DNA from 3 places in the Methylophilus sp. DMC18 genome. Region 3 is predicted to be linked to each of the others. Evidence: predicted binding sites of a transcription regulator. Region 3 holds the regulator's gene; each other region holds the start of a gene.
The links. Region 3 encodes sigma-54, which starts transcription at its own class of promoters, with help from an activator protein. Its sites were predicted from a motif close to TGGCACNNTTCCTGCT; they were not measured.
Positions count from the first base shown of each region.

Region 1: a site for sigma-54 is predicted at 1,214-1,229, ahead of msuE (FMN reductase). Genes of this name have one in related genera too.
Region 2: a site for sigma-54 is predicted at 1,894-1,909, ahead of ACT53G_RS10805 (circularly permuted type 2 ATP-grasp protein). Genes of this name have one in related genera too.

Region 1 covers NZ_JBQUZE010000004.1:12,999-16,278, forward strand. Annotated here, with positions in the region: gene sfnG (dimethylsulfone monooxygenase SfnG) at 1-548, opposite strand, end outside; gene msuE (FMN reductase) at 562-1,137, opposite strand; gene ACT53G_RS10035 (SfnB family sulfur acquisition oxidoreductase) at 1,567-2,799, shown strand; gene ACT53G_RS10040 (TonB-dependent siderophore receptor) at 2,935-3,280, opposite strand, start outside.
Region 2 covers NZ_JBQUZE010000004.1:179,014-182,293, reverse strand. Annotated here, with positions in the region: gene ACT53G_RS10815 (serine/threonine protein kinase) at 1-731, opposite strand, end outside; gene ACT53G_RS10810 (YicC/YloC family endoribonuclease) at 877-1,770, shown strand; gene ACT53G_RS10805 (circularly permuted type 2 ATP-grasp protein) at 1,953-3,280, shown strand, end outside.
Region 3 covers NZ_JBQUZE010000007.1:5,921-9,200, forward strand. Annotated here, with positions in the region: gene lptB (LPS export ABC transporter ATP-binding protein) at 1-595, shown strand, start outside; gene ACT53G_RS14080 (RNA polymerase factor sigma-54) at 602-2,146, shown strand; gene tyrS (tyrosine--tRNA ligase) at 2,192-3,280, opposite strand, start outside.

The DNA of each region.
Region 1 (3,280 bases), on a different contig from region 3:
GGATGTGGCCGCTGAATCGGCGTTGGCTGGTAAGCCAATTGATTGATGCGGTAAAAATCGCCTTTAAAGGTCAACGATTCGCCCGACCACAAGCCCTTGAGCACGCGGATAAACTCTTCAGAGCGGCGATAGCGCTCGTCATGATCCAGCCAGGGCTCGCCCAAAGCGGTAAACTCGTCCTTGAACCAGCCACTGACCACATTCACCGCCCAGCGGCCACCGGAAAGGTGGTCGGCGGTAATGCCCAGCTTGGCCAACAGCGCAGGGGGCCAGACGCCGGGCAATACCGCGGCAATCACCTTGAGCTTCTGCGTCGCCTGCAACAGGGCCGAGGTCAGAATGACAGACTCATGTTGCCCATCCGCCTTGTAGCCGCCCAAAAAGCGGGTAGCGGTCAGCGCATAGTCAAAGCCAACGCGCTCGGCGATTTGCGCAAGCTGAATGTTGTACTCGGTGCTCCAGCCAGTTTGCTGGGCAATTTCGCTCACGACCTGGCCGCCACTCAGGTTGGAAACCCAGTAAGCAAATTGAATCGGTGATTGGCTCATCAGGCGCTCCCGTTTAGGCGTTAACCAAGACTGAAGCGTTTTCTGCCAGCTCACGGTGTTTAAGGAGCGGTAAGGCACGCTCAACAGCCAGCGCTACGCGCGCTTTCACCGCCTCACTCTTGATTTGATAATTTTCAAAATCCGCTTCAACGGCATATACGCCGATCGGCAACGTGACTGCCTGGAAGAAGCTAAACAAGGGACGCAGCTCATGATCAATGATCAAGGCATGGCGCTCAGTCCCGCCGGTTGCTGCCAGCAGCACGGGCACATCAATCAATGCTTCGAGATTGACCAGATCAAACAAATGCTTGAACAACCCTCCATAAGAGGCGCGATACACAGGCGTAGCCACCACCAGTAAATCGGCGGTTTCAATCGCCTGGATATCTTGCTGTACGTTGATTGGCAAAGCTTTGGGATCGTAGGAAGCGACCAAGCTGCCCGCAATTTCGCTTAATTCCACCACGTGCAGATCAATCGGGATTTGCTGTCCCAACTTCTGTGTGATCGCCTGCACCAGTGCAGCGGTTCTGGAAGGTAATTTATAGCTGCCGGAAACGGCAGTGACTTTTAATGGACGGCTCATCATGACTCCTGAAATAACAATGACGGAGGTCGTTGCTTACGATGCTTCGCAGACGACCTTGCTTGCCAGTAGTATTAGCAGCATCCATGCCAGGCAATAATATCTATATTTTTCAATGACTTAATATAAAACCTGATTTTTAAATGGTGTTAGATTCCAGCGCTAGTTGCTGATCAACTGCTGCAAAAGCAGCAGTTTTGCGCGATCACGCTGCAGTTCGCTCCCACCCCACCCTCCAGTGGCTGCTGCTTTTACAGCAGTCATTCAGCAGCAAACTGTTTCTATAGAGGCGGCAGCAGAGATGGATTTTTATATTTTCTTTTAAATTCAATGCCTTATTGATTGGCACACTAAATGCAACAGTGACTGAAGACGCATGGTGCCTGCTCGCCATGCCTTTATTGATCTCTTTTTGAATAAGGACTGACTATGACTGCACAAGCAAATAAGATTGCGCATTTGCCTGTAAACCTGCCGCGACAAGCGGCACATTTGATTAAAAGTGACGCAGAAGCCCTGACCGTCGCCAAACAAGTGGCCAGCGAAATTGCCAAAGAAGCCGCCCTGCGCGACCAGGAACGCCGATTGCCACGTAAAGAGCTAGACCTGTTTTCAAGCAGCGGACTGTGGGGCATTACCGTGCCAAAAGAATACGGTGGTGCCTTCGTCTCCAACAAAACCCTGGCAGAAGTGGTAGCCACCGTGGCCGAGGCGGACCCCAGTGTCGGGCAGATTCCACAGAATCATTTATATATGGTGGAAGGCTTGCGCCTAGATGGCTCAGACTTTCAGAAAAAATACTTTTTTGAGCTGGTGCTACAAGGGGTGCGGTTTGGCAATGCGTTCTCCGAGATTGGCACCAAGAGCGTCAATGACGTGAAAACCAAGCTCACGCCCACCAATAGCGGCTACTTTTTAAACGGCAAAAAATTCTATTCTTCAGGCGCATTGCTGGCGGACTGGGTGCCAGTGGTGGCAAAAGATGAACACGACAATACCGTGGTGGCGTTTGTCCCTGCTGGCGCAGAAGGCTTGACCATTATTGATGACTGGTCCAGCTTTGGCCAGCGCACCACGGCCAGCGGGACGACCATCCTGGAAAATATTTTTGTGCCCAGCGAATATGTGTTGCCGCACCACCTGGCGTTTGACCGCCCGACCACCATGGGGCCGATTGCGCAGATTATCCAGGCGGCGGTGGATACCGGCATCGCCCGCGCGGCGTTTAAAGATACCCTGCACTTTGTACGCAACTACACACGGCCATGGATAGATACCGATCTGGAGCACGGCTACGAAGATCCGCATACCATCAAGGATATCGGTGATTTGCAGATTCGCCTGCACGCCACCGAGGCCTTACTGGCACGCGCGGGTGAATACATAGACGAAGCGCAGCGTAACCCGAATGAAGACACCGTGGCCGAAGCCTCGATTGCGGTGGCAGAAGCCAAAGTGCTGAGTACCGAAACTGCCTTGCTGGCGGGTAGCAAGTTGTTTGAACTGGCCGGCACACGCTCAACCCTGGGCGAATACAACCTGGACCGCCACTGGCGCAATGCACGCACGCATACCCTGCACGATCCGGTGCGCTGGAAATACCATGCCGTCGGCAACTACAGCCTGAACAAGGTCAAACCGCCGCGCCATCCTTGGATTTAAACGGCAAGGCCATGAAAGCGCCATAAGCGTTGGCGCCTTCTGCAAGTCATGCAGCATAGATTGAAAAAACAGCCCGACATGATGTCGGGCTGTTTGCGTTGGCTCAGGCTGTTAACCGCGCTGAAGGCAACAGGTTTACCAGCGGTAAGTCGCCGTTAGCATGGCACGCCGAGGTTCCCCATAGTAGCAACTGCCAGAGGCGCAATTGGCGACATATTCTTTGTTGGTGAGGTTGCGCGCATTCAATGCCAGCGTCCAGTGCGGCAGGTCATACCCGACCAAGGCATCCCATAAAGTAAATGCCGGAATCCGCTCGGATGCAGAATCAAAATTGCCACGGGTTGAGCCGTTATAGCGCGCACCCAAGCCCACCTTGAACCCATTGTTAAAGCGGTAATCACTCCACACGGCGAGCGAGTTTTCCGGCGTGGCCAGCAAAGGCGTACCAATCAACGCAGGATTGCTGCTGGCAGTGACTTCA
Region 2 (3,280 bases), on a different contig from region 3:
GTATCGTGCTTGAGGCGCTGGTTGGCCGCGATCGGCGAGGCCCGGTGCAGACAGGCATACATACTGGCGCCTATGCTGTAAATATCGCTCCAGGGGCCCAGATGTTTGCGGTCTATATATTGCTCAGGCGGGGCATAGCCCGGCGTGTAAGTGGGCGCCAGCGTCACCTCGGACAAAGCCTGGCGCGCCGAACCGAAGTCCAGCAGCACTGGCGAGCCATCCAGGCGGATATAGATATTGGCCGGTTTGATATCAAGGTGCAGCAATTTGCGTGAGTGCACCTCACGCAATCCATTGAGCAACTCAACGAACATGCGGATCAGAAAATTCTCGGGCACAGGCTGCGCTAACGCCATGATGTAGTCTTGCAGCGATTTGCCACGCTCATATTTCATGACCATATAGACGGTGCTGTTGGCGCGGAAGAAGTTTTTCACGCGCACGATGTTTTTGTGCTCGATATTGGCCAGCGCCAGACCTTCTTCAAAAAAGCACTTCATGCCATGTTTGTAGGCGGCTTCATTTTTGCCATTAGAGCGGATATGCGTGTCGCCCTCGCGCTCGGCTAAAGTCACCGGCATGTATTCCTTGATAGCAACCGTGGTTTTCTGCGCATCTTGCGCCAGATAGACGAAGCTGAACCCGCCCAGACTCAGCACCTTGGTAATGGTGTAGTCATGCAGCACAGTGCCTACCGGCAAGGCAAAATCGTATTTATGAGCGAGCTTCACTAGCGCTTTAACGTCACAATCATGGCTTTTATTAAGGGCATGGCATCAGCAGAGGTTGTGATTTGTTCTGCGCGCCGCCTTGTTTGTACCATTTTCGCATAACGATACCGCATTTGATACAATCAGTGAGTTTGCCAGGAGCCAGATGATGACGATAAAAAATTCCCCCGCTAGCCAACCGATGTTGAGCATGACCGGCTTTGCGGCCACCGAAAGCCGCTTTACTGGCGGGCTGCTGCTGATTGAGCTGCGGGCAGTCAACCACCGTTATCTTGAGCTCAATGTCAAAATCGATGACAACTTGCGCCAGTTTGAGGCGCAAGTACGTGAATTGCTGCAGTCCCGCCTGGGACGTGGCAAGGTGGAATGTCGCATCAATCTCAAAAGCGATGCCGCGGTGGCTAACCTGACGCTCAACCCTGAAATGGTCGGGCAGATCTCGCAAACCCTGGCCGCGTTACAGCAACATTTTCCGCAGGCGCAACCAGTCAATCTGGTTGAAGTGCTCAAGCTGCCCGGTGTTTGCCAAACGGAGAGCATCGATACCGAGGCCATGGCGCAGAGCCTGCTCAATGGCTTGTCGCAGGCCATTGATGAACTGATTGCCGCCCGCCAGCGCGAAGGTGAAAAACTCAAGCAAGTGCTGCTCGACCGTCTGCAAGGCGTCCGTGAGCAGATCAGCATCGTCAAACCGCTGTTACCTGCCCTGATCAGCCAATATCAGGATAAACTGACCACCAAACTGCGTGAAGCCATGCAGGCAGAGGATGACCGCGTACGTCAGGAAATCGTGCTCTATGCCCAACGGATTGATGTCGATGAAGAGCTGGCGCGGCTCAATGCCCACATTGTTGAAATGGACCGCATCCTCACGGCTGGCGGCACCATGGGCAAAAAGCTGGACTTTTTGATGCAGGAAATGAACCGGGAAGCCAACACACTAGGCTCCAAATCGGTGGCGATTGAAACGACACAAGTCTCTATGCAACTGAAAGTGTTGATCGAACAGATGCGTGAACAGATTCAGAATATTGAATAAGCCCTATTTAACACATGGTTTGCACCAAAACCGTGATTCGAGAGTGCACCATTTAGGTGCGCTTTCTTTCTGAAACCCGCTCATATAAAACATAAACTCATGATTTAAATGGGTTTTACAGGCTGGCACACGGCTTGCTCTTGTTTAAATGAATTTTACAAGTAAGGCAAAGGTCCAGCACGATGACGCAAACGGCCAAACAGTTTTTTGATGAAATGCAGGGCTATGGGGGCAATGTAAGGGCGATTTACCAGGCCTATAACCGCTGGTTGGCGAATGTGCCTACCCAGCAACTGGCGGCCAAACGCGCAGAAGCGGAAGTCCTGTTCCGCCGCGTCGGCATCACGTTTAACGTGTATGGTGAAGAAGATGGTGCCGAGCGCCTGATTCCGTTTGATGTGATTCCACGCATGATTTCGGCCAGTGAATGGGCGCATTTGTCCAAAGGTGCCGTCCAGCGCGTACGCGCCCTCAATATGTTTCTGCATGATATTTATCATGATCAGGAAATCATCAAGGCCGGCATTGTCCCGCACAGCATCCTGACCAATTCGCAATACCGCCCGGAAATGGTGGGTGTGACTGTACCTAACCAGGTGTATGCGCATGTGGCAGGGATAGACCTGGTCCGCACCAGCGAGTCACAGTTTTACGTGCTTGAAGACAACCTGCGTACCCCTTCCGGCGTGTCTTACATGCTCGAAGACCGCAAGATGATGATGCGGCTGTTCCCGGATTTGTTTAAAAAATACCCGATTGCCCCTGTGGAACATTACCCCAGTGTACTGCTGAACAACCTGCGCTCGGTCGCCCAGACCGGCGTCACTGACCCGACCGTGGTATTGCTCTCACCCGGCGCTTACAACAGCGCTTACTTTGAACACGCCTTCCTCGCCCAGCAAATGGGCATAGAACTGGTGGAAGGCCAGGATTTGTTTGTCCGTAATAACGCCGTCTATATGCGCACCACGCAAGGCCCGCAAAGGGTGGACGTGATCTACCGCCGCATTGACGACGACTTCCTCGACCCTCTGGTGTTCAAGCCCGATTCCCTGTTGGGCGTGCCAGGTCTGCTCTCCGTTTACCGCAATGGTGGCGTCACATTGGCCAACGCTGTAGGCACCGGCGTGGCCGATGACAAGGCGACGTATATTTACGTGCCGGAGATGATCAAGTTCTACTTGGGTGAATCCCCCATCTTGCAGAACGTGCCTACGTATCAACTCAGCAAGGAAGATGATCTGGCCTATGTGCTGGATCATCTGCCCGAGCTGGTCGTCAAGGAAGTGCAGGGCTCAGGCGGCTACGGCATGCTGGTGGGCCCCACAGCCAGCAAGCAGGAAATTGAAGAATTCCGTTTACGCATTGTCTCCAAACCCGCTAACTACATCGCGCAGCCGACGCTGGCACTGTCAACCTGCCCGACGCTGGTCGACCAGGGCATTGCGCCGCGTCATGTGGATTTACGGCCATTTGTGCTGTCTGGCAAAACGGTCAGTGTGGTGCCGGG
Region 3 (3,280 bases):
CACCAGCTTTTACATGATTGTCGGGTTGGTTGCGCTGGATGAAGGCAACATTACGCTGAATGGCGCCGACGTGAGCCGCGCGCCCATGCATGAGCGCGCGCGCATGGGCCTGGCTTATCTGCCCCAAGAAGCATCCATTTTTCGCAAGCTCAGCGTAACCGACAACATCCTCGCCATTCTTGAAACCCGTCCCTATACGGAAGAGCAGCGTGAGGCGAGGCTTGAGTCCTTGCTGGATCAATTGCATATCCAGCACATCCGCAACAGTCAGGCCGTCAGCTTGTCTGGTGGCGAACGTCGACGCGTTGAAATTGCGCGCTGCCTGGCCACTGACCCTAAATTTATTTTGCTGGATGAACCGTTCGCCGGGATTGATCCGATTGCGGTGATCGAAATCCAGAAAATCATCCGCTACCTGAGCAGTCAGAATATTGGTATTTTAATCACCGACCACAATGTGCGCGAAACGCTGGATATCTGTGACCGCGCTTATATTGTCAATGAAGGCGCTGTGTTTGCAGCAGGCACGCCCGATGAAATCATTCAGAACGAAGGTGTGCGTGAAGTGTATCTGGGCAAGAATTTTAGGCTGTAATCCGTCATGAAACAGAACCTGCAATTACGTATTTCGCAAAATCTGGCGCTGACGCCGCAGCTGCAGCAATCGATCCGTTTGCTGCAACTTTCCACGCTGGAACTGAACCAGGAACTGGAAACCATCCTGCAGGAAAACCCGTTACTGGAAATGTCAGACGGTGAAGAAGGCGAGTTTGAAGATAACACACCGCCTCCCCCCACTGTAGAAGCTGAGCCGACAGATGCCAGCTCGTTTGACATGGCAACACAGCAAGAGATCACCGCACCGGCAGAAAGTCTGCGTGAAGACTTGCACGATGAGCTGGGCGGGAGCGAGAGCGACCTGCCCAATTTAAACGAGGAATTCACGCCGCCAGAGTTTGAAGATGATTATGAAGAGTTTGGCAGCACCAGCAACTGGGACGAAGCCGGACGCAATCATCAGGAAGACGAAGACAGTGACTTTTCCAGACAGGAAACCACCAGCATCAGTTTGCGCGAGCATCTGATTGACCAGATACAACTGGCACATTTGTCGCAACGAGACATGAGCCTGGTCAAACTGCTACTGGATAGCATCACTGATGATGGCTATCTGGAGCAAGATCTGCAGGAGATTGTAGAGCACTTGCCGCTCGAACTTGAGGTCGAGCTGCTGGAACTGGAAACCGCCCTCAAGCTGATCCAGAATCTGGACCCTGTAGGCGTTGGTGCGCGCGATTTACGCGAGTGCCTGCTCTTGCAACTGACGCGTTTGCCGCAAGAAACGCCACACTTGCAAACTGCCATTGCCATTGCCAAAGACCACCTGGCGCTGCTGGCCAACAAAGACTTTGTCAAACTGCGCAAGGTGCTTGGTTGCGATGAAGCGGTACTCAAGGCGGCGCAGCACCTGATCCGCCAGCAAAACCCCAGACCCGGCAGCGAGTTTTCCAGCTTTAGTCACGATCACTTTATCCAGCACGATGTGGTGGTTAAAAAAATCAAGGGCATTTGGGTCGCCTCCTTAAATGATGGCGTGATCCCCAAACTGCGCATCAACCAGATGTATGCGGACATCCTCAAGCGCAACCGCGAGAGTTCAGGCCAATACCTGCAAAGCCAGATGCAGGAAGCCAAGTGGATGATTAAAAATATCCAGCAGCGCTTCTCGACCATTTTGCGCGTGTCACAAGCCATTGTAGATCGCCAGCGCAACTTCTTTGAACATGGTGAAATTGCCATGCGGCCACTGGTGCTGCGTGAAATCGCCGAAGAACTCGACTTGCATGAAAGCACAGTTTCCCGCGTCACCACACATAAGTATATGCTCACACCGCGTGGCGTCTATGAACTCAAATACTTCTTTGGCAGCTCGGTGGCCACAGATGCAGGCGGCTCCTGCTCTGCCACCGCTATCCGCGCCTTGATCAAGCAAATGGTGGCCGAAGAAAACCCGAAAAAGCCTTTGTCGGACAACCAGATCACCGACACACTGGCACAACAAGGTATCGTCGTTGCCCGCCGTACCATAGCCAAATATCGCGAGTCCCTGAATATTCCGCCCGCGAACTTGCGCAAAACGCTCTAAACAAAAAAGGCCGCAGATGCGGCCTTTTTTGTTTCTCAGCTCAAATCACCTGATTGTGATCTTGGCAAATTTACGTTTACCCACCTGGGCGATCACTGTCACACCTTTAGTCAAAGGCAGATTCTTATCATCCACCTTGACGCTGTCGAGCTTGACGCCGCCTTGCTGCACTGCGCGCATGGCTTCACTGGTGCTTTCAACCAAGCCCGCCTGTTTTAACAATTGGCTAATGCCGATGCTCTCGCCTTCAATGGTCACTTCAACTTCGGGCACGTCATCCGGGATGCCGCCTTTGGCACGGGTCTGGAAGTCCTGCAAGGCTTTTTCAGCCGCGGCTTGACCATGGAAACGCGCCACAATTTCTTGGGCAAAGCCGACCTTGATATTGCGGGGATTTTCACCGCTGGCGACTTGCGCCTTCCATTCGGCAATGGTTTCCAGCGTCGCAAAAGACAGCAAATCAATATAGCGCCACATCAGTTCATCTGAAATCGACATGATCTTGGCAAAAATAGTCTCTGGCGCCTCGCTAATGCCAATGTAGTTACCGAGTGATTTAGACATTTTATTGACGCCATCCAACCCTTCCAGCAGCGGCATCATCAGCACACATTGCTGCGACTGGCCGGCCTGCTTTTGCAACTCACGCCCCATGAGCAGGTTAAACTTCTGGTCGGTACCACCGAGCTCAAGATCCGCTTGCAGGGCGACCGAATCATATCCTTGCAGTAACGGGTACAGAAACTCGTGAATCGCAATCGGTTGATTACCCTTGAAGCGTTTGGAGAAGTCATCGCGCTCCAGCATGCGGGCCACGGTATGGCTGGCAGCCAGTTTAATCATCCCCGCCGCGCCAAGTTCACTTAACCAGTTGGAGTTAAAGACAATTTCGGTTTTGGCAGGATCAAGAATCTTGAAGACTTGTGCGGCATAGGTATCGGCGTTGGCCTTGACCTGCTCCACGGTTAAGGGTGGACGGGTGGCGCTTTTGCCAGTCGGGTCACCAATCATGCCGGTAAAGTCACCGATCAGGAATAAAATCTGATGGCCCAGATCCTGCAACTGGCGCAATTTATTAATGAGGACGGTATGACCCAGGTGCAAGTCGGGCGCGGTAGGGTCAAAGCCTGCTTT